2 regions of the Desulfopila inferna genome follow, and region 2 is predicted to be linked to the other one. Evidence: riboswitches for the same ligand, from Rfam matches in the RefSeq annotation. Region 2 holds a riboswitch; the other holds the start of a gene.
What was found. A riboswitch is a leader RNA that binds a small molecule or an ion and turns the genes downstream of it on or off. The one in region 2 is predicted to bind thiamine pyrophosphate.

Region 1: another riboswitch for thiamine pyrophosphate. It lies ahead of thiM (hydroxyethylthiazole kinase); the one in region 2 lies ahead of thiC (phosphomethylpyrimidine synthase ThiC).

What each region holds. Positions count from the first base shown of each region.
Region 1 covers NZ_JAFFQE010000005.1:176,439-188,884, reverse strand. The annotation lists gene JWG88_RS13890 (ABC transporter substrate-binding protein) at 1-445, opposite strand, end outside; gene JWG88_RS13885 (ABC transporter permease) at 429-1,193, opposite strand; gene JWG88_RS13880 (ABC transporter ATP-binding protein) at 1,190-1,933, opposite strand; gene thiE (thiamine phosphate synthase) at 1,920-2,567, opposite strand; gene thiM (hydroxyethylthiazole kinase) at 2,573-3,379, opposite strand; TPP riboswitch at 3,454-3,548, opposite strand; gene JWG88_RS13865 (hypothetical protein) at 3,655-3,933, opposite strand; gene JWG88_RS13860 (bifunctional serine/threonine-protein kinase/universal stress protein) at 4,214-6,004, shown strand; gene JWG88_RS13855 (metallophosphoesterase family protein) at 6,001-6,741, shown strand; gene JWG88_RS13850 (carbon-nitrogen hydrolase family protein) at 6,794-7,600, shown strand; gene JWG88_RS13845 (VOC family protein) at 7,763-8,416, shown strand; gene JWG88_RS13840 (sugar phosphate isomerase/epimerase family protein) at 8,456-9,244, shown strand; gene JWG88_RS13835 (CBS domain-containing protein) at 9,723-10,343, shown strand; gene JWG88_RS13830 (HPP family protein) at 10,340-10,876, shown strand; gene ric (iron-sulfur cluster repair di-iron protein) at 11,134-11,844, shown strand; tRNA gene JWG88_RS13820 (tRNA-Arg) at 12,048-12,124, opposite strand.
Region 2 covers NZ_JAFFQE010000002.1:246,721-259,166, forward strand. The annotation lists gene JWG88_RS05140 (hypothetical protein) at 1-346, opposite strand, end outside; gene JWG88_RS05145 (type 1 glutamine amidotransferase domain-containing protein) at 595-1,275, shown strand; gene JWG88_RS05150 (tetratricopeptide repeat protein) at 1,412-2,596, opposite strand; gene JWG88_RS05155 (adenylate/guanylate cyclase domain-containing protein) at 2,636-4,240, opposite strand; TPP riboswitch at 4,548-4,652, shown strand; gene thiC (phosphomethylpyrimidine synthase ThiC) at 4,709-6,004, shown strand; gene JWG88_RS05165 (glycosyltransferase family 4 protein) at 6,202-7,329, shown strand; gene JWG88_RS05170 (amylo-alpha-1,6-glucosidase) at 7,268-9,433, shown strand; gene amrS (AmmeMemoRadiSam system radical SAM enzyme) at 9,674-10,693, shown strand; gene JWG88_RS05180 (TetR/AcrR family transcriptional regulator) at 10,828-11,406, opposite strand; gene JWG88_RS05185 (hypothetical protein) at 11,677-11,850, opposite strand; gene JWG88_RS05190 (tellurite resistance TerB family protein) at 12,252-12,446, shown strand, end outside.

The DNA.
Region 1 (12,446 bases), on a different contig from region 2:
CCAGCATCACCTTGAGGAGAACTGTTTCAAAACCGCCTACCGAGTAGCCGATGGTTTTTCCTTTGAGATCGGCGAGGCTGTCAATATCGCCATCGGCAAGAACCACCAGAGAGTTCAGGGGCGTGGCAACCAGAGTGGCAATTCTGACCAGTGGCAGACCCTGATCAACCTGCATATGGTGCTGGTGCTGGTATGATACGGCAATGTCGGCTTTTTGGGCGGCCACAAGTTTGGGCGGATCGTTGGGATTGGATGGGGCGATAATTTCCAGCTCCAGCCCTTTTTCCTTGAAAAAGCCCTTTTCCTGAGCGACGAAGATAGGGGCGTGGTCGGGATTGACGAACCAGTCGAGCAGCACTGTCAGTTTTTCTGCAGCGCCAGCACTGCCGGAGAAAAGCAGCAGTGCGGCAAAAACAAAGCATAATACCTTACCTGGTTTTTTCATGAATGAGATCCTTTTGTGTTTCCCAGAAAAGAATTCTGGTTATGATGGCGTCAACGACGAAATAGAGAGTCAGGGAGATAAGGGCAAGTACGGTCAGGGCGGCAAACATGATATCTATCTGCATCCGGGCATTGGCATGAAGCATATAGAAGCCAAGACCCGCACTGGAGCCCACCCACTCGCCGACTATGGCTCCGATTGGTGCGACTGCCGTAGCTACCCTGAGACCGGAGCCGAAGGGAGGCAGAGCGTTGGGGATAATGATGAAACGAAAAAGGGCGATTTTGCCGGCCCCCATTATTCTGGCGAGTTCGAGCAGATCACGGTCGGTGCGCTGCATCCCGTAATAGAAGGAGGATGTTACCGGAAAATAGATAATCAGCACCGCCATGGCTATCTTTGAGGCCATGCCGTAACCGAGCCAGAGCACCAGCACCGGCGCCAGTGCAAATACCGGGATGGCCTGGCTGATCACCAGCACCGGCAGCATCCAGCGCTTCAGCAGGGGCGAGAGCGTCATCACCAGGGCGCTGATGCTCCCCAGAAAGGTGCCGATGATCAACCCTGCGATAATTTCCAGCAATGTGGTCTGCAGATGATGCCATAATTCGGGCCAGTGGCTGACAATGGCACGGACCACCGGCAACGGCCCGGGCAGGATGTAGTGGGGAGCTCCACTGATAATCACCACTACCTGCCAGAGAAGAATTCCTCCGGCGATCAGGCTTGCAATCCTGAGGAACTTCATACGTTCTCTCTCATCAGAAGAGCCAGCAGATTGGTATAGAAGGGGGCAATGGCGGGATCTCCCGCCTTACGGGGCACGCTGCCCGGCAGATCGGCAAATCTGTTCACTCCGCCGGGGGCATTGGTGAAAACAATAATCTCGTCTCCCATCCGCAACGCCTCCAGGGGATCATGGGTGACCAGCAGTACCGTTTTGCCCCGGGTCATGTGAGCCGCAAGATCCTGCAGTTTCATCCTGGTCAGAGCATCGAGTGCCGAGAAAGGTTCATCCATGAGCAGAAGCGCTCGTTCTTCCATAAGGGTGCGAAGCAGTGCGCCGCGCTGGCGCATTCCTCCGGAAAGGGTGGCCGGCAGGGCCTTCTCGTACTGTGACAATCCCGCATGTTCGAGCAGCATGGACGCCCTGTCACGGACACTGTCGTCCACTTCGCCGCGCAGCCTGGCGCCCAGCATGACATTGTCGTGCAGGGTCATCCAGGGGAGCAGAAGGTCGTTTTGACTCATCCAGCCTACTTGGTGATTGTCGGTAGAGAAGGAAATACTGCCGCTATAGCGCAGACTGCTGTTTCCGGAAACCATCCTGAGCAGTGTTGATTTCCCGCAGCCGCTGGGCCCCAGGATGCAGGTGCATTTGCCCGCGGCCACGCTGAAGCTGAGGTGATCGAAAAGAGTCTCGTTTTCAAAATCAAGACAGATGTCGGTGAAGGTTATGGACGGAGCTGACGTTTTAGTTGCAGTCATGGTGTACCCGTCGTGCCTCTGCTATCAGCTCTGTGAGCATTCGCGCCGACTCCTCAGGGGAGGCGGCGGAGACAATGGCCGAAATAACGGCAATACCGTCGGCCCCTGCGGCAATAACCCTGCCGGTATTCATACTGGTGATTCCCCCGATGGCTACAAGCGGCAGCCTGACATGGCGGCGAATCCTGCGGATTCCCTCCAGGCCCAACGGCATACCGGTATCTGCTTTACTGGTGGTTGCAAAAACCGGACTTACCCCTATATAGTCGGCGCCCTGTTGTTCAGCCCTGATCGCATCTTCCAGGCATTCCGCGGAAATGCCGATTAGTTTGTTTTTACCCAGCAGGTCCCGGGCCTCTCTGACAGGCATGTCGTTCTGGCCGAGATGAACGCCCTCGGCGTTGACTGCAAGAGCAATGTCGGGATAATCATTGATGATCAGGGGTATGCCCAGGGGAGCAAGCAGTTCTTTCAGGATTTGGGCATTGTCCAAAAACTCATGCTTTGTCAGGTTTTTTTCGCGCAGCTGTACACAACTGACCCCGCCTTTGACGGCGGAGGCCACAACTTCCGCAGTTGTCCTGCCCAGCGAAAGATGAGAGTCGGTAACAAGATAAAGCGAATAGTCGATCATTGTAATTATATTTCCTCTATCCTGGCGCCGGCTAGCAGATCCACGGGTGAAATGGTATAGAGCGCATCGAGCAAGGCGATCATGAAGCTTCCCGGGGCATTGGCAGAGAGAGCTGCCTTCTCCCCTGCAAGACCAAAAAAGGCAAGCGCGGTCGCCGCCGCCGAGACGAAATCCTTATCAACTGCGGCGAAGGCGCCGATTACAGCGCTTGCACCGCATCCCGTCCCGGTGATATAAGGCATCAGCGGATGACCGTTGGAGATCTTGAGAACGCGGTCGCCATCGGTTACCAGATCAACCGGCCCGGTGATAGCCAGGGTAGCATCCAGCTCCCTGGCCAGAACTTTGGCGCTCTCCTCGGCTTCATCCACTGAATGAAGCGCATCCACACCTTTGGTGGCGGAATCGGGGTGGCGCAGGGAAAGAATTTCCGAGGCGTTTCCTCTGATAATACCGACCCGCGTCTCATCGATTATCCTTTTGGCCGATTGCGTACGAAGTGGAGTGGCGCCGGCACCCACCGGATCGAGAATTATGGGAGTGTTCCGTGCTGCAGCAGCCCGACCCGCCTTGATCATCGATTCCACCCAGGAATCGGTCAAGGTGCCGATATTGAGAACTAGAGCGCCGGCATGAGCTACCATATCGACAACTTCGTTTTCAGCATGTGCCATCACCGGAGAGGCTCCCATGGCGAGTAGACTGTTGGCGGTGAAATTCATCACCACAAAATTGGTAATATTATGGATCAGGGGCGCGGCGGTGCGGACAGCCCGAAGATTAGCGGCTGCTTTTTCGGCAAGATTCGACATGTATCACCTCTTTTCCTGGGAAAGTAAGCTGTAGGGTCAAGTGGAAACAGAGATGATGGAAACATGTGAAAGAGCATGGTTCATTTTTGCGATTCCCTACGCTGGAATAAACCAGATCAGGTTCTATGGGTATCATCTCAGGCATATTGTGCCACCCCCTGCAAATACTAGAAAATAGAGTAATGCTCTATTATTGTCAACCACCTTTTGCTCGCAGTAGTGTGGATGAGTATCTCCTGCCCTGTCGTGTGCAGGGCACGGGATATCCTGGTGGTTTAGTTGTCCTTTTCAAGGGCATGCTCATGAATATATTTCTCAAAATTGTTTCTTAACTGGCCTATCTGTAGGCCCAGCGGCAAACATTTTTCCTTTTCAAGACATGAGTCGGCCTCATCGAAATCTACAAAAGTTCTGAGGTGCCGCTTGCCCTGATGGTAATCCACCGCCCAGGCTTCGGCTTTATCGTCATAATCGACATTAAAATCAATGCCGCAAACTCCCATATGAGGATGTATCGCTTCTATTTTTTTGCAAAGTTCGTCTTTTGTAACCATTTTTTCACCTCTTTCTTGGTTGAGATGTATAAAACCGGAGCAAATTAAGCTCCATATCGATATACTATGCATTTCTCCCGGCATCTCAACCATCCATTCCGCCGGCCATTTGCAGAAGCAGCCGGAAGGATGAAAGCCCGTTCTTGCAAAAACTCATGATCAGATATACGATTGATCTATGAATATCTAGAGCTAAAACATATATTTTATTGGAGCGAGGCTGGAAGAGTCCTCCGAACATGCCGACGGCCAGGGGCCGGACAAGAAAAGAGAGGAAAAGATGGAACTACCTGAAATTGGTGATATAATCGATGGGTTTACGATTCAGGAGCTGCTTCATAAAGGGGCTGCGGCCCATCTCTATCTGGCTGATGACAGCCTGTCGGATAACTCCGTCGTCCTGAAAATTCCACTCGACAACATTCTTAATCATCCCGTCCTGTTTTACCATTATCAGAACGAAGAATACCTGAGCCGGTACCTCAATCATCGAACCGTGGTCAGGTTTCTGGTCAGACCAATCTCACATCTCTATCTCGTTCAGGAGTATATTGCCGGGCAGGATCTCAAGACAGCTCTGCAGGTCCGCCAGATATTTCCGTTAAAGGAGGCGGTGTCGGTCTGCCTCAAGGTCTGCCAGGCGCTCGGCTATCTACATTCCAGATCGGTGCTCCATCTTGATGTCAAACCTGAAAACATAATGATTCTTCCCAATGATGGTATCAAGCTCGTCGATTTCGGACTTGCCCGTCATCTCGGCCTGCGCGACTACCTGGCCGATGATTTCTCTCAACCTCACGGAACACCGTATTATATTTCACCGGAGCAGCTTTGCGGCAACAGGAGTTCCAAACAAAGCGATATTTACAGCCTGGGTATAACTTTTTATGAAATGCTGACCGGGCAAATACCTTTCAAACGCTCGAGTAAGGTTGTGGATGTGGAGCAGCGGCTCAATAAAGATCCTGTGCCACCACGACATTATGAGCAGTCGATTCCTCCCGCTATTCAGCAGATTATCCTGAAAATGCTGAAGCGCGATCTGGGTTCCCGTTACCAGAATGTTGCTGACCTGCAGCACGATCTCCGCAATTACGATAGTCTTGAACCCACTGAAGATGGCGAAAAAACAGAAAAGCCATCCACCCTGTTCAGTTTTTTTAAGTCGAAGGACTGCAGCATCTACCGGGAAAAGAAGGAAAGAAACAAAATGTCCGTCCCGCTTGAGGCCCGGCAAATTCTGGGCTGTATCATGGATGATAATATCGCGGACCTGGTCGTAGAGGAGGTCAAGCGGGAAGCTCTGGTATATGGCGGTGAAATCACCCTTCTGGTGGTGCTTGAAGAGGAGGATATCGAGCCGGAGGATGTCGAATATACCAACGAGGTTGTTGGAACCCGGCTGGTCCACAGGATTGACGGGTATATGTCAACCCTGAAAAAATATGAACTCCCGGTGATGCTGCGCATTAAAAGAGGAAATGTAGCTGAAAATATTATAGAGATGGCAGAGAGCCTGAACGCCGATATTACCGTTCTGGGCCCTCCGCGTCATCCTCGAAGATCAGCCACCTTTTCCGGCCTTTTCGGAGGCAGCACCATCGACAAGGTGAGCCGCACCCTCAACCGGAAAGTACGGGTACTCAAACCGGCATCATCCGGGCCGGGACCTCGACTTCAGCGGAGCGAGAGGCCTGCAGGGGTGGCCCTGGAGAATTTGAGACTGTTTCTCGCCGATACCTGGGTCTATCACCTCAATTCACTCAGTGAGGCGGTAAATACCCATGTCGAGGAGATCAAGCCGTCGGCGGCGGCCTGCCCCTACGGCGAATGGCTGGAGCAGTTTGTCAGTCATCTCGATGAAGAGGAGCGGGGGGCGGAATTGCTGAAGGTCCACGAGGATCTGCATCGCAGTGTGGACAGGATTGCCACGCTGGAGGCCGGACAGGATGATTTTAAGAAAGTATACAGCACCGAAACTCTTCCTCTTTCAAGCCGTTTCATGCAGCTTCTTCAGCAAATCGGCGGTTCGGTGGCCAAATCTCTCAGACCCGAAGGTAAAACCGATTGAAAATCGCCGTTTTTGCAGATGTTCATGCCAACCTGGAAGCCCTGCAGGCTTTTCTGGAGGTGATGGCCGAAGAGCAACCCGACCGTTTTGTCTTTCTGGGAGACATCATCGGCTACGGTCCGGACCCCAATGAATGCATTACACTGCTGCAGGAGCTTGACAACCTTGAGGCGGTTCTCGGCAATCATGATTCCGCGGCGATCTGGGACAGTTCCCCCTACGAAATGCATGCCGATGCCCGCGACGCAATTTTCTGGACAATGGACCAGCTCAGCGATGAGAGCGTCAACTTTCTCAGGACCCTCCGGCACAAGGTGCTCATAGATGGCGTCTGTTACTGTCATGCCTCCCCGCACAGCCCGGATGCCTGGATCTATCTGAACTCGTATATCAAGGCATTATGGTCCTTTCGCAGAACCGGCTATCGTCTTTCCTTCGTCAGTCATACCCACTGGCCGCAGCTTATCTCTCAAGAGAATTCCTGGAAAATATCTTTGGAAAAGGTGCAGCCCGGAGAGGTTCGTTATCTGCAGGAAGGTCAGCGCTATATCGTCAACTGCGGCAGCATCGGCCAGCCTCGCGACGGCAGCGCCGACGGTTCATATTGCCTCTACGATGACATCGAAAAAACGGTAATATTTCACAGGTTCAGTTATGCCAATCAGACAACACAAACAAAAATGCGCAAGGCCGGCTTGCCGGAATATCTAGCTTCCAGGTTGAAAACAGGGAGATAGCGGGCTGATCGGTAGGTGAGCCTGGGAACCACGAGACATGCAAAGGGAAAATATGAGAATCGGATTAGTGCAGATGAACACCCAAAAGGATAAGGCGGAAAACCTTGCCGAGGCAGAAAGACTCATCGATGTGCAGGCCAGGGAAGGTGCCCGTCTGATAATGCTGCCGGAATATTTCAATTTCCTGGGCCCCGAAAAACACTGGCGCAAAAACAGTGAGGAACTGCATAATTCCATGAGCCTCGGCCGTGTACAGGAAAAGGCGATTGAGCACAAGGTCTTTATTCACTGCGGCTCTTTTCTGGAGAAATCCGGCAGTGATATCCATAATACCGCAGTTGTTTTTGATCCCCTGGGTGATATCGTCGCAAAATATCGTAAAATACATCTATTTGACGTGGAAGTGCCCGGTGGTCGGAAGTATTTCGAATCCGAGACCATAACGGCAGGGAATGAGGTCGTAACATTTACAGTAGACGGCATCATCTTCGGCATGGCCACCTGCTATGATTTACGCTTTCCGGAACTGTTCCGGGTTCTTTCTGCCCGCGGTGTTCAGGTGATACTGGTACCGGCGGCATTTACCATGATGACCGGCAAGGATCATTGGGAGCTGCTCCTGCGTGCCAGAGCTGTCGAGAATCTCTGTTATGTGGCCGCCGCCGGTCAATATGGCAGCTGTCCTCCCAGCTACGTCAGTTTCGGCAGAAGCATGGTTGTCGATCCCTGGGGTGTGGTGATCTCCCAGGCAAGGGACAGCGTTACCACGATATCCGCTGAGGTCGACATGAAGCACCTGGCTGAAGTTCGAAAAACCTTTCCGGCACTTGATCATGTGCGCAGTGAGATGTTCGGCTGAGAGGCTCAAAAACCATTAATTCACTTAAGCGAGAAGGGGTATCAACCCCGTCAAGCCGCAAGCGGCCGGGATAAGTACCTTGGTTGTAGATGTAGTTTAGCGATTTCAAATACGTTTCCCTTTTTCTTGTATTTTTGTCAGCCTTTCGGGAGTAAGGTACTAATGAGAACCAACCTCGATCATCTGGTCATCGGCGCGCAAACATTGGCGCAGGGCAGACAATATGTCAAAGAGCAGCTGGGCATCGAGATTCCCCTGGGCGGCAGTCATCCGCGCATGGGTACCCATAACTGTCTGACCAAGCTGGACGATGCCGTCTTTCTCGAGATTATCGCCATCGACCCGGAGGGAGAACAGCCGCTGCAGCCGCGCTGGTTCGGCTTGGACGATCCCCTGGTGCGCCGTCGCCTCGCCGATGGACCCGGCCTGCTCACCTGGGTGGTGAACACCGATGATATTACTGGTGCTTTGAACATTGCTGAAATTTCCTTCGGTGCTCCACAGCCTGTGAGCCGTGGCGATCTGCGCTGGTATTTCGGCGTGCCCGATGACGGCAGGCTGCTGGCAGGCGGTATGCTGCCCTATATTATCAGCTGGCAAACCGACGAGCATCCCGCCGCCAAAATGGTGGATCTGGGGTGTCGCCTGCAGGCCCTGAGACTCTTTACCCCCTTTGTGGAATGGACTGCCAGGCAGCTTGAGGATATCGGCGCCCTGGATTTGATCGAGCTTCAGATCCTGCCGGAGATGAGCACCCCTTATCTCGAGGCGGAAATATCCACCAAGTCAGGTAGCTGCCTGCTGAAAAGCATTTAGGCAGCTTCATTCATTAGATTTGAGAAAGGAAGTGAAGATATGCAATTCGGAGCCATGAATTTCCCTGTTCTGCCTGTCCTTGAGGAAATAGAGGCGATAGGCCGATTGGGATTCGACTACGTCGAACTGGCCATGGATCCGCCCATGGCGCATTACCGTGTCATTGCTGCAAATAAAAACGATATCGTTAATGCCCTCGGGAATAACGGTCTGGATCTGGTCTGTCATATGCCCACCTTTGTATCCACTGCCGATCTCACCGAAAGTATTCGCAGGGCATCGGTGACGGAAATGCACCGTTCCCTGGAGCTGGCTATCGAACTGGGGGCTTCAAAGGTCGTGCTGCATCCCAGTGTGGTCAGCGGTCTGGGCAGCTTTGTCATGGATACGGTGCGAGGGTATGCCTACGAGTTTCTGCAGGAAATTACCGCTGCTGCCGGCGGGATGGAAATCTGCCTCGAAAATATGTTTCCAAGATATATGTCCGGTGTGGAACCTCATGATTTCGAGGAAATCTTCAGGGAATTCCCATCCCTCAAGCTGACTTTGGATACCGGACACGCCAATATTGACGATAAAAGCGGAAAACGTCTGCTGCACCTTGCCGAAAATTTCGGCGAACGGATCGGCCATTTGCATATCAGCGACAATCGGGGCCGGAGAGATGATCATTTCTCGGTGGGGAAGGGATCGATTGATTTTGATGAGCTGATACGACAACTGCAGCAGATCGGTTATGACAGCACCGTTACCTTTGAAGTGTTCGAAGAAGACAGGCAAATGCTGGTCGACAGTCGCGAACGCATTAAGGAAATGTTCCTCCGTTAAAAAGATGTCATCGCGATAAGCACCCGTACCGGGCATAGACCGACTTCGAGAAAGTCCAATCTCTCGAGCCGCAGATTTTTGGCAGGCCCTCATTTCTGAAAATATTTTTTGGCTCTTCCGGATTTAGTGTGTTTTTGCTCTACTATTTGCAAACAATGGTCAAAAAAGCAACTTATCCATGAGTTGCAAATAAACTTTAAATTGATGGGGTTCGCCAGGCTCACCGCCAACCTACCCTTTCAAAATTCGATTGCGGCATTCCAGTAGGTTGGTGCTGACGTAAGGAAGCCCAACGCTTTTGCTGGCCCTGCAACTGCCTCCGCTTTGTGCCGGTTTGTATTTGTTTAAGCCCCATAAGAAGGCAATCATCCCGATTTGACCTATGTCAAATTATCTTTTATTTAAAAATGCTTTACTCTTATTAGATAATTGCCCAGAGATCCAGCCGGACTTCCGGTGATTCAAAAGGAGAAAAATCATGAAGGAAGTACTTTCGGAAGAGCGCGGTCCTCTGGAAATTTCCGAGCAGGATGTGCTCGAGGCGATGAAACGCATTCCGGGCTATCTCGACATTACCCCCGGTGATTTTAAGGAAATCTATAAGGCCGCTTATGCACTGGCGATACAACGTTTGCTCACCGATCTGAAAGCCGTCAACATCATGACGACATCGGTGGTGGTGGTCGATCAGGAAATGGCCCTTGTCGATGCCGCAGCCCTGCTGGCCGAAAAGCAGATATCGGGTGCTCCAGTGGTGAATCGTCAGGGAATCCTTGTCGGGGTCGTATCGGAGAAGGATTTTCTAAAGGAAATGGGCTTTGGTGCCACACCATCCTTTATGCAGATCGCCACTCACTGCCTCAACGACAGGAGCTGCATGATCGGTAGGCTGCACAATCGAACTATTGGCGACATTATGTCCCGGCCCCCCATCAGCGGAGCAGCGGAAATGACTGTGGGCGCCATATCTTCGATTTTTGCCGATAAACAGATCAACCGCCTTCCGATTGTCGATGCGGATCAACGGCTGATTGGCATGGTGACACGCACCGATCTGGCGCATTCCCTCAATGTCTACCAGGAGAAACCCAAAAAATGAGTTACTGGGAGAAAATGAAGGGAGGCGGGCAGAGTCCGCCGCAGGTAGGTTCGATGGAGATTCTCTGGTCCTGGATTGGCAGCTTTCTCGGCATTGCCGCTGTTTCCCTGATTCATTACAAGATGCTCGACCAGACCGGCATGCTCATGATAATTGGCTCCTTCGGCGCTTCGGCCGTCCTTATCTACGGCGCCATCCGCAGTCCTCTGGCCCAGCCGAGGAATCTGATCGGCGGCCATGTCTTCTCGGCCATAATCGGAGTGACCGCCTTCCAATTGTTCGGCGGCGATCTCTGGCTGGCAGCGGCCCTGGCGGTCTCCACCTCCATTGCTGTCATGCATTTCACCAAGACCCTCCATCCTCCGGGAGGGGCAACTGCCCTGATCGCTGTGATAGGCGGAGAAAGTATTCATAATCTTGGTTACATGTACGTCATAATTCCCACTGCCTCCGGGGCAATGATCATGCTCATCGTCGCTCTTCTTTTCAACAATATGCCAAAAAGCCGTAAGTACCCGGAATTCTGGCAATAAAGCAAGCCTCCCTGAGGTCGCCAGAAAAGGAGTTGATCATTCCGCAGGCTGTCACAATAGTATTAAAAGCTGGTTGCAAAAAGAAGTTCAACTACTTGATGAAGCAGAGCCTGCAGATCTCCTTAATCCTTTTGCAACCGTCGCTCCGAGCTTGACCCGGAGTCCACTTTTCTTAGAAATACCGGATTTCATATCAAGACCCAAATAACGAAATATAAGGAGCCTTATCTCAAACCATCCATCAAAAGGTGAAGAAAGTGAACACACCAAACAAAACTATAGGCGAGATTGTCGCCGAGGATTACCGCACCGCACAGGTTTTCGAGAAATACGGCATAGATTTCTGCTGTGGAGGCAAAGAAGACCTTGCCACGACCAGCAGGGACAAAAACATCGATCTCTCCGTAATAACGGCAGAGCTCGAAGAAGTGCAGAAAGAACCCAGGGAGCGTAGCCAGGATTATGACTCCTGGGAGCTGCCTTTTCTTTCCGATTACATTGTCACTGTTCATCATTCCTACCTTAACGATAATATTGAGCAGATAGGCACATACGCCAACAAGATCGCCGAGGTCCATGGATCAAGCCATCCTGAAGTAATCGAGATAGCCTCCCTTTTCAAGAAACTCGGCAGCGATCTTGAAAGCCATCTCAGGGATGAGGAGGAAGAATTCTTTCCCGCTCTCAAACGAGTCTACGCCCAGAAAAAAGCGGGCCAGACCTCGGCAGAAGAAGATACCGCCATTATCAGAAAATCGCTGGAGAACTTCAAAGATGAGCATGAGGAAGTAGGCGATGCCTTACATAAAATCCGCCATCTCTCCAAGGATTTCGACATACCGGCTAACGTCTGCAATACCTATGTCCTCACTTATGAGAAACTCAAGGAGTTCGAAGACGATATCCATAAGCATGTTCACCTTGAAAATAATATTCTTTTTCCGAAGGCGATGAAGCTCTGTGAATAATCAGGCCCAGTCGTCATTTCGGACCCAGATTCGGAATCCATTGCTTCCTCTGATGACTCGGAATGCCATAATCCGCCATACCCTGAGAGGAATGCATACTGTCCTGTCAAATCAGCAAAAAGAAAATCTGAAAAGAAGAATCAGTTCAACCTTACGCCAGGTTGCCGATCGTAAAAGATTGTGTAATTGAAAAAAGAGAAGGGTGGTGATCCCGGCAGGATTCGAACCTGCGACACCCAGATTAGGAATCTGGTGCTCTATCCTACTGAGCTACGGGACCATCCGGAAAGGTGCTGTCATATACCATATGTTAATACGATTATGCCAGATCTTTCTTCTTTTTTCGACCAAAAACGATCTATATTTAATGTGGAAGCCGTAGGCGCCTCTGTCTAGTTTTCTTATTCTTCTACCAAAACGCTGGTTCCTTCTTTACTGGAATTCCCAGCTCTTGTAACTCCTCCTCGCATAGATAGCTTGCCTGGCGAAAAGAAGCTGGTGTATTCGCTGCACCGGAAAACCACTCCGGACATCCGCCAAAGTTCCCTTTTGCAGTTGTTAATTGAAAAAGACAGGAAGAAAGTCTCCCTGAGCGGGATTGG
Region 2 (12,446 bases):
CCAGCACCGCAGCCATTCCATGTCCACTGGTTTTTTTGTCCCACACCGCTCCGACCTTCTCCGGCACCATGCTGAAAAGATCCTCCCGCAGCCAAGTTTCATCGATTTCCGCAGGAGAAAGCACAGGAGCAAATCTCTGTTTTTTTCGCTCATGCAAGAAAAGACTGCCGGAGCGCCAGAGAAGGACGATCAGCAGAAGCACGGCGCAACTGAGCATAAACCAGTGCGGTGTCGCCGGTATTGACGGATCCGGAGCATTTCCGGATTGGTTTTGCGCAATTACCGCAGAACCGGTTATCAGTAAAGCAATAGCGAAGAAAATCGCTAAGAGTCGCTTAGAAATCATGGACCATCTCCGAATCGCAGGTTGTCTGCCGAAAGCCATAAAAGCCGCCTTAATCCCCTACCCTTATCCTAACAGTATTTTCCTTCAGTCTCAAATAGTTCCGGAAAAATGCTTCTCCTGAGGCTTCACCATCGACAACCATTCACACTGGACGCCTTCTCCGACATGTTTATAGTGGAATTATACCTTATTGAGCCAATCCGCCCTGCTCATATACTCCAAACTCATCCAACAACAAGGAGATTCCCATGAAGATCCTGATGGTTTTAACATCCCACGACAGGCTAGGTGAAACAAACGAGAAAACGGGATTCTGGCTGGAAGAATTTGCGGCGCCATATTATGTTTTCAAAGACAATGATATTGAAGTTTCGCTGGCATCTCCCGAAGGAGGACAACCGCCGATTGACCCCAAAAGCGATGCACCCGAGGCTCAGACAGAAGCAACAAGACGGTTCTATAACGATGAAGAAGCACAGAATCTATTGGCCAATACGGAGCCTCTGGAATCCCCCAATCCTCTCGATTTCGATGCGATTTTCTACCCCGGCGGACATGGACCACTGTGGGATCTGACCGATGATATAAATTCGATATCCCTGATCGAATCTTTTCATCGACGGGGAAAGCCCATCGGCTTTGTCTGTCATGGCCTGGCAGCCCTGACCCATGCCAAAAATGAGGAAGGTTTTCCTCTGGTCAAAGGCAAGAAGGTCACCGGCTTCACTAATTATGAGGAATCTCTCGTCCGATTAACCGAAATAGTCCCCTTTCCCATTGAAAATATGTTGCATGATCTGGGCGGGGATTTCAGCAAGTCCGACGCCTGGAAGAGTCACGTTGTTATTGACGGCAATCTCGTCACCGGCCAGAATCCGGCCTCATCGAAAGAGGCGGCCGAAGCGATAGTTGAACTTCTGAAAAAGTAGTTGAAGATAATCAACTGATCCGAATAAGCTCAATCTACCAGGCTGTATATCTGAAAAAACGATTTGGCAATACATTGCTACTCTGAATCACCGTGTCAGATCTACATAACGATTGAGCTTCTTTCGGGGTCCATCATCAATTGATAGCCTTAACCTTCTCAAGCAGGCTGCGTGATTTGGAGATGTAATCCTTTGCTTTCAGGTGGCCGGGATCATAGCGCAGCGTTTTCTCCCATTCCTGAATTGCCAGGGCGAGGTTGTCCTCGACAAAATATTTCACTCCCTTTTTGTAATGGACATCCGCCTGCATCCTCATCACGACCCCGACATTGGCAATGGCTTCTTCCACCCCTTCAAATCCAGGATCGACCTCCCGGAATACCTTCAGGGCTGCCAGGTACTTCCTCTGGGAATAGAGGAGTTCACCCTTTCTGAACAAATCCCTGTTCAGTCGTTCTGTGTCCCGGGCCAGCTTTTCCTTCTGTAGCTCCCGGATCTCCAAAATCCAGGTTTTTACGTTTTTAAAAGCCGGATCTACCCCGGACAGTGCGCCGACTGCTTCCTCATACCTTTGCTGATCACGAAGTTTTTTGCCAAGCCCCACCAGAGAACTGTTGCGCAGGTATGAGGATTCCTGATCCCCGGGATGATTTTTGAGAATCTTTTCGGCCAGAGGCAGCAGTTCTTCAAATTTCTCCTGCTTAAAGAGCTTGCGGGCCCTGAGAATATCCCGTTTGTAATCCAGCAGGGGCTGTGAATAAAATGAATCCAATACCGGCAGATGGATGATCTCTCCCGCGACAAGATCCTTCTCGTCCACTCCTGAAAAATGGATAACCGCAAAGATGTCATTATACGAACGATATACATTTTCGGAAATCTTCTCGAAGGTATCGTTTTCGCTCACCGTATAGGGCAGGACCTCTCGCGGTTTGTATCTGTTTTTCAGGTATTCCAGGGCTATCTTGTTGGAAGGGTTAAATCTAAGCGCTTCGATAAACTCCTGCAGGGCTTTATCACCCTCACGTTTATCGTAAAAGATCATGCCTTCCTGGGAATGCAGTGATGATATTTTCTGCAGGTGGGTGGAAATATCGGCTATTTTATCATCAATAACCCTTCTCGCTCCGTTCCAGTAATTCAGCGCGGCAAGATACTCTTCGTCTGCTTCGCTCTTGAGCGCGACGGCCTGGCCGGAAGAGGGCAGAGGCACCCCGGAGATAGTATTACCCGGTATGGCGCAGGCGGTAAGTGTCGCCAGCACTGCAAATGTGCAGATAAATATGATGATGCTTTTCAAACGCTCTTTGGTGGAGATCATAACGATACTTTCAATCCTTGCCCTGCTCCTGAACCCAGCTCAGCTGGGTTGACATCCTTCTTCAGGGATAGCGGCTGTCTGCACATCAAGCACTCGATAAATTTCCACGAGTTCTTCCTTACCTTTCACCTTTCGCGGCTCAAGGGCTTCCACTTCGACCAGGCCTCCAAAATGCCGGCTCATGCCATTGCCCACGATAATCTCCCGTGGTCCCGCCAGGCTGTTGAGATAGGAGGCCACATTGACACAGTCGCCGATCACGGTATATTCGGTTTTGACCTGTGAACCGATATTACCGGCGACGACAACACCGGACGCAATTCCTATTCCTATGGAACGGAGAAGGATATTGTCCTGCCGGTCGGTTTTAGCAAATTCCTGCTGCATGTCGAGCGCTGCCAGTAAGCATCTTCGGGCATGTTCTTTATGATATACCGGCACCCCGAACACCGCCAGTACCGAATCTCCCATGAACTTGTCGACATATCCGCCATGCTTGAGGATGATTTCGGTGGCTATTTCAAAAAACTCATTGAGCTTTTCGACAACTTCCTCCGGCTCCCGTGTTTCTGCATAAGCGGTAAACCCTCTGATATCGGCAAAAAGCACCGAGGCCTTGTTCTTACGGCCCTTGAGCCAGCCCTTTCCGGGGTTGGACATTATCATATCGAGGACTTCCGAGCCGACATATTTACCGAAAGTCTCCTTCATTATTGCCTGGCGATACAGTTCATCACCCATTCTGTTGAAGGCTTCCCCCAAGGTTCCCAGTTCATCGTTCCGGTGCAGGTCGACCTTATGATCATAGTTGCCCCTGGCAATCTCTGAAGTCGCCTCGACCAGTGAGGAAATCGGTTTTGAAAATCGCCTGCCGCAAATCACCGCCACTATCATCCCAAAGACGATGATCATGAGTATGCTCGCCGCCAGAAAAGCCCGCTCGTTAATAAAAAGCTCCCTGACAAAATCGATGGAAAGCCCTACATGAACCTCACCGAGCTTCTTCTCTTTAAACATTATGGGTGTACTGAGGTTCAGCACCTCAGCCTTTCCGGGAAGCGAATAATGAAAATAGGAAACAGCCCCTTTCTTCGAGGTGTTAGTGACATCCTCGAACGGCTCAAAGGTTTTATCGATTCTCTCATGGTTTGTATGGGCTTTGATGACATTATCATTATCGACGATGAATGCATAAAAATGACCGTCGACGGAGGCTGCATTGTTGATCAGGGTATTGAGTTCGAGAACATCATCGTTCAACAGGGGTATTTTGGCATTGTTGCTGAAATAATTGAGGCTGACCATGCCCATTTTGACGGTATTGTCATAGAGCTTTTCCTTCTGCCTCTCCATTATGACATATCCGAATATCACCATGGAGACCGCCAAAACAAACATTGTCGTAATGGAGAGCTGAAGCCAGATGGGTATACGTGGTGAGGCAAGGCCTTCACCATAGGACCCTCTGATTTTCCTTACCAATCCTCTGATACGATTAAGGGCCTCAACTCGGCCTGCGCTGTTTCTCCCGGCGCACCCCTCCTTCGCTTCAGCCCGTTTCAAGGGAAGTATCTTGGTCGGATCCGGAATATTTTTCTTTTGCGCCTGCATGGCCTCCTGAAGTCCATTTTTTGTGATAATCATTTCGTCCACTGGAACCACCTGACCTCATCAATTTATCAAGATATTGATTTTCCTGCAAACAGAAAATAATGTTCTTTCATACACTTACTGACAATTGCACCTATTACTCGCAAGGAATCGCCCGCAACATCCCTACATCTCTATATCGGCAAGCAACCCACATTAAATTACCCTTACCGTCTTCGACAATGAGCCAGCCGCTCTTAAGAACGAGGAATCAAGGGAATATTTTTTTCTGATAAAAAATGCCTGCCCTCTCCCCCTGACTCCTTCTTGACTTAACAATTCATAACAGGTAGTGTCTGAAACCACAACCTGGGGGAGTCTTCGGACTGAGAGTTTTGCCTCGGCAAACGACCCTTTGAACCTGATCCGGTTGATACCGGCGTAGGGAACGGTTCCAGCAGCACTCTGAAATAGTGGCCTTGAAACCGTATCCTGCGAATTCTCACTATTTTGGAGCGTCCCATGAATACACCACAGATGGAACTGGCCCGCGCAAACACTATCTCGGAAAAAATGAAAATAGCGGCAGCCGAAGCCGGGATCTCACCAGAGTTGCTGCGCCGCAATATTGCCGAAGGCACGGCGATTATCTGCCACAACAACCTGCATCATGGCGGACGCCCGCTCGCTGTCGGCAAAGGCATCCGCACCCGCGTCAATGCCAATATCGGAACAAGCAGGGATGATAACAGCATAGAGAACGAACTGAAAAAAGCTGAAACGGCCGTTGCCGCAGGAGCCGATGCCCTGATGGATCTTTCCACGGGCGGGCCGATTGATGAAATTCGCCAAACCATCATCTCAAAAACCGATGTCTGTATTGGCTCGGTCCCACTGTATCAGGCAGCCTGCGATACTGTTTCGGTGCCGGGCAAGGCGATTGTCGACATGAGCGTCGATGATATCTTTAACGGCATCGAAAAGCATCTTGAGGATGGAATAGACTTCATCACGGTTCACTGTGGAGTGACCCGCGCCACTGTAGAAAAAATGGATAGAGAAGGCCGTGTGATGGAAGTAGTTTCCCGGGGCGGTTCATTCACCTGTGCCTGGATGGAGCACAATCAGCAGGAAAACCCACTCTATCAGCATTTTGACAGACTGCTGGAACTGGTGCGCCCCTACGATGCCGTCCTTTCTCTAGGGGACGGCTTTCGCCCCGGCTGCCTGGCCGACGCCAGCGATCGGGCTCAGATCCATGAACTGCTGATCCTGGGCGAATTAACCCAGAGAGCCTGGGATGCGGGAATCCAGGTGATGATTGAAGGTCCCGGACATATGCCGCTTCAACAGATAGCAGCCAATATCCAACTGCAAAAAAGCCTCTGCCATGGAGCGCCATTTTATGTGCTCGGCCCGCTGGTTACAGACATCGGCCCCGGCTACGATCATATCACCAGTGCCATTGGCGGCGCTGCAGCAGCAGGCGCCGGTGCCGATTTTCTCTGCTATGTAACTCCGAGCGAACATCTCTGCCTGCCCACTGCAGAAGATGTTCACCAAGGGGTTATGGCGACCAGATTGGCGGCACATGCCGGCGATATCGTCAAAAACATTCCCGGGGCGATGGAAAAGGACCTTGCCATGTCGCAGGCCAGAAAAAACCTCGATTGGGAAAGGCAATTCGAGTTGGCCATCGATCCGCCACTGGCGAGAAAACGACGGGGAGAAACCACATCAGCGGATCAACATGGCGCATGCACCATGTGTGGAGAGTTCTGTGCCTATAAAATTATGAACTCGCGCAAAACACAGTGACCAATTGAGCCCGCAAAGTCCCTGAAGGTAAATATTTTCCTGCAGGGACCCATCCGCCGAACCACCCCGCACTGCTTGACATCGATCATTCCAGGCACAATACTTTCCTATATTGTAGGAGGTGGTGCTTAAGATTATAAGTACATACAACCATTCAATTTATTTCTGCCGCTACCTTTCTTCGGGAGGTACATGAAATGAAAATTGCCCAGGTTGCACCATTATTTGAGAGTGTTCCACCCCGTCTGTACGGCGGTACAGAGCGGGTTGTGTCATATATAACGGAAGAGTTGATCAATCAGGGACATGAGGTAACCCTCTTTGCCAGTGGAGATTCTGTTACGCGCGCCCAGCTGAGACCCGTCTGCGACAGCTCACTGCGTCTCCACAAATCGCCCTGTGACCATCTTGCCTACCATATTCTGTTGGTACAGAAAATTTTTAATGAGGCCCATCTCTATGACATCATTCATTTTCATATAGATTATATTCATTATCCCCTGGCCCGCCTGACCAGAACTCCACAGATCACCACGCTGCATGGCCGACAGGATTTACCAGATCTGCAACATATCTATCGGGAATTTTTTGAAATGCCCGTGATCTCCATCTCCAACTCTCAACGAACACCGTTGCCCAATGCCAACTGGCAGGCAACCGTATACCACGGGATCCCCGGACATTTCTTCACCCTTCATAAGGACCATCACGGTTATCTCGCCTTTCTAGGTCGTACTTCACCCGAAAAAGGCCTTGAAGAGGCGATCCGCATTGCCGTTCTCGCTGATACAGAGCTGCACATAGCTGCGAAAGTTGATGCCAAGGACGAAGCCTACTTCGATGAAGTAATCAAACCTCTGTTAAAGAACACGCAGATACATTTTCTCGGGGAAATCAACGAACAGGAAAAAAATGACTTCCTGGGCAATGCCCGTGCCCTGCTCTTTCCCATTCAGTGGCCGGAGCCGTTCGGCATGGTCATGATCGAAGCGATGGCCTGCGGCACACCTGTAGTGGCATTTCGCAGAGGCTCCGTGCCAGAAGTTATTGAGAATGGGGTTACAGGATTTATAGTAGATGATATCCGGGAGGCGGTGCAAGCGGTACAAAATATCGATGCAATCAGCCGCCCTAAATGCCACAGTGCTTTTAAAAAGCGATTCAGTTCGACAAGGATGGTAGAGGAGTATGTCAAAATATACCAAAAGCTCCTCGGCACAACCGACCGGATCAACGAGACGCAGTGGAATGGAGAGGTGAATTATGGAAGACGTTATTCAGATCGACGACAAATGGTATATTCTGGCAACATCCTCAAGGGCTGATGATCGTACCCGGGTGCTCAAGGCCGAAGAAACTTTTGGCCTCTTCGATCCGTTCGGCGACATCCGCCAGATCGGTCTGGGCGATTTGGGACTTTACCACAGCGGTACCCGGTATCTGAGCTTTTTCGAATTCACCGTTAACCAGAGACAGCCGCTGCTTCTGAATTCCTCTGTCGCCAACGACAACCTGCTTCTGGCCGTCGACCAGACAACTCCTGATCTGTACGAAAACAACAGGTTGGTCATCAAAAAGGGAACGATACACGTCTTTCGTTCAAAACTGCTGACAGACGGAGTATGTCACGAACATATCCGGATCGCCAATTATGGACGTCAAGATGTCGCTCTGACTCTGGAGTTTGGCTTCTCTGCCGACTATGTGGACATTTTCGAGGTGCGTGGAGTCATCCGCGAAAAAAGAGGCCTGCAGCATAAACCTGAATGTACCGAATCCTCCGTCAGCTTTCACTATACCGGACTTGACGAAATACAGCGTTCAACCATTATCAATTTCAGCCCCGCCCCTGGAGTTATAAAGCCGCATAGCGCGAGCTATTCTTTCATCCTTCCTGTTCAGCAGGAAAAAGAATTTTATATTGATATAGCCTGTCAATACGATAATTCCCCGACAAGGCGGATAAATTACCTTGATGCCCTGAATATGAACAAACGGGAATCAAACCGGGTCCTGGAAACGACCACGGAAATCCACACCTCGAATGAACAGCTCAACGATTGGCTGAACCGCTCAATGACCGACCTGCAGATGCTGACAACCAAGACCGCATTCGGCAGATATCCCTATGCCGGCGTTCCCTGGTTCAGTACTCCTTTCGGCCGGGACGGCATCATCACAGCCCTTCAGTCTCTCTGGGTAGACCCTGGCCTGGCTCGCGGCGTTCTTGGTTTTCTCTCCGACAGGCAGTCCCAGACAACCAGTGTGGCCAACGATGCCGAGCCGGGGAAGATTTTGCACGAAAGCAGAACAGGAGAAATGGCGGCACTCGGAGAGATTCCTTATAAAAACTACTACGGCAGCGCAGATTCGACTCCGCTTTTTGTTATTCTTGCCGAAGCCTATTTTCGGCGAACCGGAGATTTTAAATTTATAGAACAGATCTGGCCCAATATTCTTCAGGCACTTGAATGGATCGACAGATATGGCGATATAGACGGTGACGGTTTTGTCGAATACTCCCGAAAAAGCAGCGACGGTATTCTCCAGCAGGGCTGGAAGGATTCCAACGATTCCGTCTTTCATGCGGACGGTACCCTGGCCGAAGGTCCGATAGCACTTTGCGAGATCCAGGGATATGTCTACCGGGCAAAGACAGCCGGCGCCAAATTAGCCGCCATGGCAGGAAAGAACGACCTGGCAACGGAACTTTTCCGCCAGGCCGATGCTCTGCACCACAACTTTAACGAGATTTTCTGGTGTGAGGAACTCGAAACCTATGCACTCGCGCTCGATGGCCGCAAAAATCTTTGCCGGGTGCGCTCATCGAATGTCGGCCATGTACTCTACAGCGGTATCGCCACCAAGGAAAATGCCCTCAGAGCCGCACGCACCCTGATGAACAAGGATTCTTTTTCCGGATGGGGAATCAGAACGATACCCAGCAACGAAAACCGCTATAATCCGATGTCATATCATAACGGTACAATATGGCCTCACGACAACAGCATCGCGGCTATGGGTTTTGCCCGCTATTTCTTCAAAAACGAGACACTAAGGATTTTTACCGCCTTATTCAATGCCTCGGTATTTTTCGACTTTCACCGACTGCCTGAACTCTTCTGCGGTTTTCGCAAACTCCCCGGCCAGGGGCCCACCGCCTATCCGGTAGCCTGCTCCCCACAGGCCTGGTCAAGCGCTTCGGTCTTTTTCCTGCTGCAGGCCTGCCTCGGACTAACTTTCACTTCGGAAAAGCCCCAGGTACAGTTTCATCATCCCCAACTCCCGGATTACGTGGACTTTGTCAGGATTACCAATATGCGGGTCGGCAACGGTTTCCTCGATCTCTCTTTACGCAGGCATACTCATGATGTGGGAATCAATGTCATTCGAAAAGAGGGAGATATAGATATCGCGGTCATTGTCTAACTCAAAGTCCATCTCGGCACTTTGATGACTTTTTACAAGAAGTCGTGACGAAGCTCGAGGTTGGCTGGATATGAAAAGGATCTACCGGATCTGATGATTCTCCCAGCTGAGGTCCATCCGGTTTTATATTGACTTTTGCAGCGAGTAATACAGATTGCAGCTATCGGGAATAGAGAGCTTTTCGAGTAGATGCCGCAATAATTCTTCTGCACACAGACACTCCAAAAAGGAGAAAGCAATATGCTCAAAGAAGCCATGCTTTACGAAAGGATGGAAGGCAAGGAAGATAATCGTGTTCATTGCTTCCTCTGCAATCACCACTGCAAAATATCCGATTCAAAATTTGGGATCTGCAGGGTGCGTCAGAACAGAAACGGCACCCTCTACACTCATGTCTACGGCGAAACCATCGCCGCCAATGTGGATCCGATCGAGAAAAAGCCGCTTTATCATTTCCTTCCGGGATCGAACTCATTCTCAATAGCCACCAAAGGATGCAATTTTCAGTGCGGATTTTGCCAGAACTGGCAGATATCCCAGGCTTCGAAAGACGGCAGCAATCTTGGAGGATCCCCACTGGCTCCGTCTGAAATCGTCGATCTGGCCCGAAAAGAGCGCTGTCGGAGCATCGCCTATACATACACCGAACCAACAATCTACTTCGAATATGCTTATGAAACCGCGATTCAGGCGCATGAAGCAAGCATCTACAACATTTTCGTCACCAACGGATTCATGACAAAAGAAGCCATCAAAATCATCCGGCCTTACCTGGATGCTGCCAATGTGGACCTCAAATCGTTCCGTGATGAATTCTATCGCAAAACCTGCCACGGCAGACTGCAGCCGGTGCTCGACACCATTAGCCTGATGCGGGAGTTGGGAATCTGGGTAGAGGTTACCACCCTGGTTGTACCGGGCCAGAACGACGATCTCGCGGAGTTGCAGGACATCGCCGAATTTATTGCTGGTGTGGATACCGATATTCCCTGGCACATCAGCCGGTTTCACCCCGACTACAAAACCACCGAGAGCATCCCCACCCCCGTACAGACCCTGGAGAAAGCTCGATCGCTCGGCCGTGAGGCAGGATTGAAATACATCTATGTCGGCAATGTCCCCGGCGAAGAAAACAACACCGCCTGCCCCAAATGCGGCGAAATCCTGATTATGCGCGACTATAGTGCAAATCAGGTCCGGGTGACCGATAATTCCGGATGCCCGAGCTGCGGAGAGCATATCGCCGGTGTTTTCAAGTAAGGCCGAACAACAGGCTATATTTCCGATGCATCCTGGGGCGGTCTATTTGGCATAGGCAGATAAACGACCAGAGAGAGGAGCAGCATATTCCTGGTGACAGTGCTTCGGGAAAATACAAGTGAAGAAATAACAGACTAGATTTTGACGCTTCGCCAGGCGCAGTCCCAGCAGTCTTCGAAATACATTGGCAATGGTTTTTCCAGAACACCATCGATTCTCAGATACATCATCCGAATAGGGCCGCCGAAAAGTGCGACCATGGCAACATCGGGTTCCATATTTCTGATGACTCCGGCATGCTGTCCTTTCACCACCATGTCTTTCATCTTGAGAAAAGGAAGCGAGGTAAACACCGACTTTTCAACAGGCATTACCTCCCGGTGCTTTGTATAGAACAGGTACTGCATAGATTCAGGGGCTCTCTCCGTCGTCTCGAACAAATGACGAACGATTGCCTTGCAGCGATCATAGACGTTGTCATATTTTCTTTCTATCTCACAGAGGTGCTCATACAGGCAATTCTCAATATTACTGAACAGGGAAATGGCTATCGCCTCCTTATTGGTGAAATAGTTATAGAGAGTGCCGACACTCATTTTCGAAGCAGACTGAATATCACTGACCGAGGTATTAAAATAACCTCTCTCGGTGAACAGCTTCAAAGCTTGCAGGAGAATTCTTTCCTGGCGCTTCTGTTTTTTTTCATCTCTCATTGTTCAGGACTTTTCTAAAATTTTAGGACTCTCGGCGGGGTTAACCGGCCATTATCTCCCTTAGATCCTTAAAAAATGCTGCTGCAGAAAAGCAGCATTTCTCATATATTTTTAGGCAAAGCTAAAACACAGGATAAAATCTGTCAACAACATAACCACATTGTGGCAGAATCCGTACTATGCCATCCAATGGCATACCCCATATGCTCACCGGATTCGTATATTATTATTTATTGATATACTCCTAGAAAGTCATCGAAGTGGCCATCTTTATTCATTATATGAATCAAGTTCCCTAAGAAGGTCTGCGAGATGATTCTCAGTACTCATTAATAGAAGCTTTGCACTGTATTGGTCCGGATTCTTCTCGTAATTCTTACGGGAATCTGCCAAAATCTCCTCTGTTTTTGCTATCTGCTCTTTAATGACGTCTATTTCTCTCATTCCTCTTTTCCTTTAAGATTAATCTCTTACTTTGTTTTTGGTTTTCTTCTCCAGCTCGGTTGGGCTGGGAGTATTCTAAATTGCCCTCAGCTGAACGTCTACTAGAAAAGAAAACACCAAAGACCGGAAAGGATAAATAAGCAAAGTGAGCATAGCCGCTCAGTCCCTGTGAAACGGGTGATATGCATTTCAAAAATCACCGTTATATTGTAAAACTATCAAGATTCAGAAACTGTCCCTCGCCTCAAGCGGGGCGTAAGTAATCTGCATGCACCTTAAGAAGGCTATATTAAGATTAACTTCTAACCCAGCTGAGCTGGATAAGAACCTTTAGACAGATTGTTATCTTGCAAAAAAAACAAGGACACAATCTGTAAGATACTAATAACAGGAAAAAGACAATGGCTGATATGAATAAACTTCTAGGCCAGCTGCTGGGCGGCGGTGCGGCCAGCGGATTTGCCGGGGGACTGGCCGGCGGGCTCGCCAGTAGTCTGCTGAGCGGTAAAAAAGGACGGAAGATGGGATTCAAAGCGCTTAAGCTCGGCGGTGTCGCCGCAGTGGGAGCAATGGCCTACACCGCTTACCAGCGCTAT